One region of the Anaerobacillus sp. ABD4_527 genome, then DNA from elsewhere that is predicted to be linked to it. Evidence: a T-box and tRNA genes for the amino acid it is inferred to sense, from the RefSeq annotation. Region 1 holds a T-box; the other holds one or more tRNA genes.
What was found. The T-box of region 1 lies ahead of ileS (isoleucine--tRNA ligase). A T-box ahead of a tRNA ligase gene usually reads a tRNA of that ligase, here a tRNA-Ile.

Region 1 (4,399 bases):
CCAGAATAAACAGAAACAGACGAATCAATCCAATCAAAATGTTGTGAGTCTTCAGAGTATCCACAAGAACTCTAGAGTTGTACTTGTTGAACCTAGAGTGTATGCTGAAGCTCAGGATATTGCTGATCATATAAAAAACCGAAAATCTGTCGTAATGAATTTGCAACAGATTCCTCATGACCAAGCGAAGAGAATCGTTGATTTCTTGAGTGGTACGGTTTATGCTCTTGGCGGTGATATTCAGAAACTCGGTCCCGACACGTTCATGTGTACTCCGGATAATGTTGAAATCTCCGGCAATATTACCGATGAAATATTTGAAGACTAGCTTCTAAGGAAGGTGAAGAATTTGGAAATAGCTTATTTATTAGCACAAGCTTTACGGATTTACTCATGGATATTAATCATTTATATCTTCATGTCTTGGATTCCAAATGCTAGAGAATCCTCAATAGGACAAATGATTGCAAGAATTGCAGAACCTTATCTTGCGCCGTTCCGTAAAATTATCCCGCCTATCGGTGGAATGTTAGATATTTCTCCTATCGTAGCTATTTTTGCACTACAGTTTGCGCAGTATGGAATCGTTGCTCTCTTTGGAATGATCCTATAATTCCATGTCGATATACGAACATTATCGTCCTGAAGAAAGAACGTTTGTTGATCGTGTGTTAGAGTGGCAAGGGGAAGTTGAAGACAGATACTCGCCGAAACTCACTGATTTCTTAGATCCACGAGAGCAGGATATCGTTACACAAGTAATTGGAAATCATCCCGATGTGAGCGTATCTTTTTCAGGAGGCGTGGATGGAGCAGAACGACAGCGTGCACTGCTTCTTCCACCTTATATAACTGCAAAGGCTGAAGATTATGACATAGCTGCATTAAACATTACATATCCCTCAAAATTCGTTACATTATCGCACCCAGATCTGCTCGGTGCTTTGATGGGACTTGGATTAAAGCGGGAAAAGTTTGGAGACATTTTTGTACAAGATGGTCTTGCACAGCTTATCGTAGCTAAAGAAGTAGCGGATTATATTAAGATGAATTTAACTCAAGCTGGTAAAGCGTCGATCACACCAGAGGTGATTTCACCATCACAAATCAACGTTCCTCCTATAAGATGGGAGGAACAATCGGGTACCGTTAGTAGTCTTCGCCTCGATGCTGTATTAGCAGAGATATACAATCTATCTAGGTCAAAGGTATCTCCTATGATCGAACATGAGCGTGCTAAACTTAATTGGAAAGTCGTCGATCAACCCGCAACAGAAGTGAAAGCGGGAGATTATTTGTCCTTAAGAGGTTCGGGGAGAAGTAAGGTGAATTCAATCGATGGTAAAACAAAGAAAGAAAAATGGCGAATCACGTATAGCAAAAGAAAATAATTTGACAGATTTAGAAGGATTGTCCAAAGAGATTGTCGAATTACGAGTTGGGACATAAAAGAGAGCAAACCGGAGGTGGCTGAATTGCCTTTAACACCATTAGATATTCATAACAAAGAATTTACTCGCGGATTCCGCGGTTATGATGAAGATGAGGTAAATGAGTTTCTAGATCAAGTCATTAAAGATTACGAAACTGTTATCAGAGAAAAGAAAGAGCTTAATGAGAGAGTGAAACTTCTAGAAGAAAGACTAGGACACTTCTCAAACCTTGAGGAAACATTAAACAAATCGATTCTTGTCGCTCAAGAAACGGCTGAGGAAGTAAAGCAGAGCGCAACGAAAGAATCCCGTTTGATCCTAAAAGAAGCAGAAAAGAACGCTGACCGCATCATCAACGATTCATTAGCTAAAGCGAGAAAGATCTCACTCGAAAATGAAGAATTGAAAAAGCAAGCATCCGTTTACCGCACACGTTTCCGTATGCTTGTCGAAGCGCAGCTCGAAATGCTGACGAATGAGGACTGGGACGGGCTGGCTGCTCGTTTTGATGAGGAAGAAGAGCATATTCAAGAAAACGCATAAGGTAAACTTTTAACATTTATTTCGCATTTTCTTGACTTATTAAAATTGAATACACTATACTTTTGATATACTTTAATGGAAGTTGGTCCTACAACTGGATTAACATCTTCAATCAAAAGCACATAGACATAAGAAATGGTCTAAGCTGTTTCTTAAAAAATAATGATTAAGAACGACTGCGATGGGAAGAGTAGCTGGTTACACTTAACAAAGCGAGCTAGGGTTGGTGTGAGCCTGGCGTTAAGCAACCGGTGAAGATCACCCCTGAGTCCCGAGCTGAACATAAAGTAAGCCCCGGCGTATCATTCACGTTACGAATGCAAAGTGAGCACATTGTGTGCTTAAGTTGGGTGGTACCACGGGAAAACCTTCTCGTCCCTATAGGGATGAGAAGGTTTTTTTATGTTATTAAGGAAATGCAGCGTACGATATTGAAGGAGGAAGGACATGAGCTTTAAAGAAACACTATTGATGCCAAAAACAAAGTTCCCGATGCGCGGCAATCTGCCAAACAAAGAACCTGATATGCAAAAAGAATGGGAAGAAAACAACCTTTATGAGAAAGTACAGGAAAGAACGAAGGATCGTCCTCTTTTCGTCTTGCATGATGGCCCTCCATATGCAAATGGAGACATCCATATCGGTCACGCAGAAAACAAAGTACTAAAAGACATGATCGTTCGTTACAAATCCATGAACGGATTTCATGCACCGTATGTTCCGGGTTGGGATACTCACGGTCTTCCAATCGAGCAAGCACTTACGAAAAAAGGTGTAGATCGAAAGAAGTTAACAGTAGCTGAATTCCGTAAGAAGTGTGAAGAATATGCGCTAAAGCAAGTTGATCGTCAGCGTGAGCAGTTCAAACGCCTTGGCGTTCGTGGAGATTGGGATAACCCTTATATCACCCTGAACAAAGGGTACGAAGCGCAGCAGATCAAAGTGTTTGGCGAAATGGCGAAGCGTGGATATATCTACAAAGATAAGAAAACTGTTTACTGGTCTCCTACTTCAGAATCAGCGCTAGCTGAAGCTGAAATCGAATACCAGGACAAACGCTCTCCATCCATCTATGTTGCTTTCCAAGTTAAGGATGGAAAAGGCGTACTAAACGGAGATGAGAAGTTCATCATCTGGACGACGACCCCTTGGACAATTCCTTCAAATCTTGGGATCGCACTTAATGCTTCATTTGAGTATAGTGTTGTTGAAGCTGATGGAAGTAAGTACATCGTCGCTACAGAATTAGTTGACCAACTTAAAGAAGAGTTTGAATGGAATACAGTGAATGAACTAAATCGCGTAAAAGGAAGCGAGCTTGAATACGTTACAGCACAGCATCCTCTATATGATCGTGAGTCCCTTGTCATTCTTGGTGATCATGTCACGCTTGATGCTGGTACTGGTTGCGTTCATACAGCACCTGGACACGGTGAAGATGATTATGCGATCGGAAGAAAATACAAGCTCGACATCTTGTGCCCAGTAGATGAGAAGGGTGTCTTCACGAATGAAGCGCCAGGTTTTGAAGGGTTGTTCTATGATAAAGCAAACAAGCCGATCACTGAAAAGCTTGAAGAAGCTGGAGCTCTAGTAAAGCTTTCATTCTTCACACACTCCTATCCACACGACTGGCGTACAAAGAAACCGATCATCTTCCGTGCAACTGAGCAGTGGTTCGCTTCGATCAAGCAATTCCGCCCAGAGCTTCTGCAAGCCGTAGCGGATGTAGAATGGTTCCCATCTTGGGGAGAGCTTCGTCTCCACAACATGGTGAAAGATCGTGAAGATTGGTGTATTTCTCGTCAGCGTGCATGGGGTGTTCCAATCCCTGTCTTTTATGGTGAGAACGATGAGCCGATCTTAACAGACGAAACGATCGAGCATGTCTCAGAGCTATTCCGTCAGCACGGTTCGAACATCTGGTTTGAATGGGATGCGAAAGAGCTATTACCAGAAGGGTTTACGTCTGAACACAGCCCGAATGGTACGTTCCGTAAAGAAATGGACATTATGGACGTTTGGTTTGATTCTGGTTCTTCTCATCAAGCAGTGCTTGAAGAGCGCAGCGACCTTGCGCGACCTGCAGATTTATATCTAGAAGGATCAGACCAGTACAGAGGCTGGTTCAACTCTTCTCTTTCTACTTCTGTCGCAGTAACGGGTAAAGCACCTTATAAAGCAGTGCTGAGTCACGGGTTTGTTCTTGACGGAGAAGGTAAAAAGATGAGTAAATCACTTGGAAACGTAATGGTTCCAAACGACGTGATGAAGCAGCTCGGTGCAGACATCTTACGTTTATGGGTATCTTCTGCTGACTACCAGGCTGATGTTCGTGTCTCGAATGAGATTCTCAAGCAAGTAGCAGAAGTGTATAGAAAGATCCGTAACACGTTTAGGTTTATGCTCGGAAACTTAGAAGG
Region 2 (4,399 bases), 820 kb from region 1:
GGTTGTGCGATTACAGACCTTGTTATTGATTATCTCTTAGAACATCTAGGAAGCGTCTATACAAAAATAGAACCATAAAAAAAAGCCCCGACAATTCTGTCGGGGTTTTGGCTATTATTTTGCAGCTTCGTAACGCTTAGCTACTTCATCCCAGTTAACAACATTCCAGAATGCACTGATGTAATCTGGGCGCTTGTTTTGATACTTAAGATAATAAGCATGCTCCCAAACGTCAAGACCAAGAATTGGAGTAATGCCTTCCATTACCGGAGTGTCTTGGTTAGGAGTACTAGTAATTTCTAGTTCTCCACCTTTAACGATAAGCCATGCCCAGCCAGAACCAAAGCGTCCTGCAGCAGCACTAGCGAACTCGTCTTTGAAGCTCTCAAAGCTTCCGAATTTCTTTTTGATTGCTTCGCTCAAGTCACCTGATGGTTCGCCGCCACCGTTTGGACTAAGTACTTGCCAGAAAAGTGTGTGGTTAGCATGTCCGCCACCATTGTTTCTTACTGCAGTACGAATTCCTTCAGGTACAGCATCCAGGTTGCCAAGAAGATCTTCAAGGCTTTTGTCAGCTAAGTTTTCATGACCCTCAAGTGCACCGTTTAGCTTTGTAACATAAGCATTGTGGTGTTTGCCGTGGTGGATCTTCATTGTTTCTTCGTCGATATGTGGCTCTAGAGCGTTAAAATCGTAAGGTAGTTGTGGTAGTTCAAATTTAGCCATTGTAAATCTCCTCCTTTAAAAGTATGTAACCCTTGTGACTATTGCGTCACAAGTCGTGATCACAATGTATCACATTTTTACAGTAGCAGATTTATCCTCTGTTTTCAAATGTTTAACATCGTGATGTTGTCACCACTTTTATAATTCCACACATATAGAATCGTAAACATAAAAAAACCACCTACAAGGTGGTGAATCGATGTTAATATGGTGGCTCCGGACGGAATCGAACCGCCGACACGTGGATTTTCAGTCCACTGCTCTACCGACTGAGCTACAGAGCCATGTTTTTTTCTTATGTACTATTATGTTTGAAAGAGTGAACTCAAATTGTGAGTTTAGGTTGCCCCTAAAGGGACTACGATTAAAAATTAACGAAGAAGATTATTCGACGTAGTTAATTTTTTTAAATTGGTTGCGGGAGCAGGATTTGAACCTGCGACCTTCGGATTATGAGCCCGACGAGCTACCGAACTGCTCCATCCCGCGACGATATGAATGAATGAATTTCGTACTTGCTTCTATATGCTGTGCACTGTTTCTTCCTCTGCAAGGATTGCTACGATGCGTATCCGTCGAAACAACTCGCTGTGTTTCTATGAAGTTTCGCTCGTTGCTCCATCCCGCGACGATATGAAAATTTAAATTTTGTTCTTGCTACTTCCATACTTAGAAGAAAGATGGCGGAGGAAGAGGGATTCGAACCCCCGCGGGCCGTTAAGCCCCTGTCGGTTTTCAAGACCGATCCCTTCAGCCAGACTTGGGTATTCCTCCGCGTATGGTGGACCCTGCAGGACTCGAACCTGCGACCGGACGGTTATGAGCCGTCAGCTCTAACCAGCTGAGCTAAGGGTCCAATTTAAATGGGGCGACTGATGGGAATCGAACCCACGAATGCCGGAACCACAATCCGGTGCGTTAACCACTTCGCCACAATCGCCATTGTGTTAAGTTAATATGGTAGCGGCGGAGGGGATCGAACCCCCGACCTCACGGGTATGAACCGTACGCTCTAGCCAGCTGAGCTACACCGCCATATGGCTCCACAGGTAGGATTCGAACCTACGACCGATCGGTTAACAGCCGATAGCTCTACCACTGAGCTACTGTGGAATATCTCTTAACGACAAGAATAACTATACCATAGAGATTAAAAAGAAGTCAATAACTTTTGTAATATAATTTTCATTGCTGAAAAATCAGCGATGAAATTACTATAGCATGGTTTTGTCCCTTCATCAAGATTACTATAGAACATATACAAGAAAGATAACAATCATTATTGCTTGGATAGCACCTTTCATTAACGCTCCCCCAAGAAAACCAAGTAAAGATCCGACTCCTACGTTAATAGACTCTCTTAATGGTTTTCGATGAAAGATTAACTCTGCTGCAACTGCTCCAATGAAAGGACCAAGAATAATTCCAAGAAACGGTATAACGAATGGTCCAACCAATAAGCCAATTGTACTTCCCCATATGGCGGCTTTTGATCCCCCATATTTTTTGACCCCAAATAAGTTGCTAGCATAATCAGCAAGAAATAGTAACGCGGTAAATAGAATTTGAATAATCCAGAAAGAAACTGTCATTGAACTAAATTCGAAAAATACACCGTACACAATATATCCTATGTAAATAAAAAGAACCGATGGAATAATTGGATAGATTAGTCCTACAAACGCCACTACAAACGATGCTATTACGAGTACCCAGAATAAGATATCCATGGTGCCCCCCCTTTTTCTTCTATTATATAGAATAAAAAAAGTCAGGGCTAGATTAGCCCCGACTTTTTATCACTCTTCTCCGATAACTGCTTCAGCAATATTAACAGCGTGATCACCAATACGTTCTAGGTTACTGATCATATCTACAAAGACGATCCCTGCACTTCCTGTACATTCGCCTTCGTTCAACCTCAAGATATGCTGCTTACGAAGAGATCTTTCCATTTTATCAATTTTATCTTCTAATTTCACGACATCACGAGCCTTCTCAACATCCCAATTATCCAATGCATCAAATGCTTGGTGAAGAGTCGTTAGCGTAAGCTCAAACATCTGATCAAGATCTTTCATAGCTACATCCGTCATCTTCACTTTGTTACTGATCTGATAATCAACCAGCTCGACGATATTTTCCATATGATCTCCAACTCGCTCAATATCACGAACCGAGTCCATCAACATACCATGTCGAGTTGATTCCTCAGCTGAAAGAGAGGTTGCAGATAACTGAATTAAATAATCTGTGATCTTTGTGTCTAAGTTATTGATCGCATCTTCATATTGAGCAGTTTTCTCTGCACTCTTTTGCTCTTTTGAAGTGACATACTTCGAAGCTTCTTTTACACCTTTATAAGCAAATTCGCTCATACGAATAACTTCTTCTTTTGCTTGTCCAAGCGCGACAGATGGAGAACGTTCGATAAATACCGGATCAAGGTGCTTTGGCTTATACTCGATCGCAGTATCATCACCAGGAATAATTTTTGTTACTAATACAGCAAGTAATGCAATGAATGGGAACTGAATAATTGTATTAGAAACATTAAAAATACCGTGTGCAAATGCAATAGTCATTTCTGCATTTAAATTAAGTGCATTTTGGATATATGCAATGAAAGGTGTGTACAGTGATAATATAATCAAGAACACTGTAGTACCAATTAAGTTAAATATAACGTGTGTAAGTGCTGCTCTTCTTGCTGCAACTGAGGCACCAATCGATGCTAAAACAGCAGTTACTGTCGTTCCTATGTTATCTCCGAATAGAACTGGCATAGCAGCTTGTAGGGACATTGCATCCTGAGAGAATAAACTTTGCAGAACGCCAATCGTAGCACTTGAACTCTGTACGATGACAGTAAATACGGTACCGATGACTACTCCCAATATTGGGTTTTCACTCATACTAACCGTAAGATCTTGGAATACCTGAAGCGTTCTTAAAGGTTTCATACCGTTACTCATCAGTTCTAAACCATAGAATAAACCACCAAAACCAAAGATGATCTGTCCAAGATACGTTATCTTTTTGTTTTTAACAAAGAAGATCAATGCTGCACCAATAAATAGGATAGGTAGTGCGTAATCTTTGATAGGTATACCAATTATGAATGCTGTTACAGTTGTTCCTATATTGGCTCCCATTATAACTCCGATAGCCTGTTTAAGAGTCATAAACCCTGCATTTACTAGTCCTACTGTAAGAACTGTAGTGCCTGAACTGGTTTGTAACAAGATCGTAACGACTATACCTGCTAATACACCCATGAATGGGTTCGTTGTGAAGCGATCTAATATATCTCTTAATCGATCGCCCGCTGATCTTTGAAGGCCATCACCCATATACTTAAGTCCAAACAGGAAAATACCTAGACCTCCCACAAACTGAAAGATCATCTCCTGAACGTTGAGTTCCATCATTTCAACCCCTTGCACCATTTTATTTTTTTCGACAATACTCAACAAAGTCCCTTGTCTATTATCTACATCACCCTATCTTTTGTAAAGACTAAATATAGATTTTGTAATGATTTATTCACAAAGGGAATGAAAAACTTTAACCGAGTTTATTGTTCCCTAAGTGGAATATAAGCTAAACTAGTTTATGGGTTTGTGTAATCAATGGAAGGAGATTTGAATTTGAACATATTTAAACAATTATT

Region 2: it has a tRNA-Ile gene. The T-box ahead of ileS (isoleucine--tRNA ligase) is inferred to sense a tRNA for this amino acid. The anticodon was not compared.

The regions. Positions count from the first base shown of each region.
Region 1 covers NZ_JBSWXZ010000001.1:258,370-262,768, forward strand. The annotation lists gene ACXAHI_RS01375 (cell division protein SepF) at 1-328, shown strand, start outside; gene ACXAHI_RS01380 (YggT family protein) at 350-613, shown strand; gene ACXAHI_RS01385 (YlmH family RNA-binding protein) at 618-1,391, shown strand; gene ACXAHI_RS01390 (DivIVA domain-containing protein) at 1,476-1,976, shown strand; T-box leader at 2,146-2,359, shown strand; gene ileS (isoleucine--tRNA ligase) at 2,424-4,399, shown strand, end outside.
Region 2 covers NZ_JBSWXZ010000001.1:1,080,164-1,084,562, forward strand. The annotation lists gene ACXAHI_RS05700 (hypothetical protein) at 1-78, shown strand, start outside; gene ACXAHI_RS05705 (superoxide dismutase) at 115-726, opposite strand; tRNA gene ACXAHI_RS05710 (tRNA-Phe) at 935-1,010, opposite strand; tRNA gene ACXAHI_RS05715 (tRNA-Met) at 1,139-1,215, opposite strand; tRNA gene ACXAHI_RS05720 (tRNA-Ser) at 1,408-1,500, opposite strand; tRNA gene ACXAHI_RS05725 (tRNA-Ile) at 1,506-1,582, opposite strand; tRNA gene ACXAHI_RS05730 (tRNA-His) at 1,591-1,666, opposite strand; tRNA gene ACXAHI_RS05735 (tRNA-Met) at 1,685-1,761, opposite strand; tRNA gene ACXAHI_RS05740 (tRNA-Asn) at 1,765-1,839, opposite strand; gene ACXAHI_RS05745 (DUF456 domain-containing protein) at 1,974-2,456, opposite strand; gene ACXAHI_RS05750 (Na/Pi cotransporter family protein) at 2,526-4,154, opposite strand; gene ACXAHI_RS05755 (DUF1189 domain-containing protein) at 4,377-4,399, shown strand, end outside.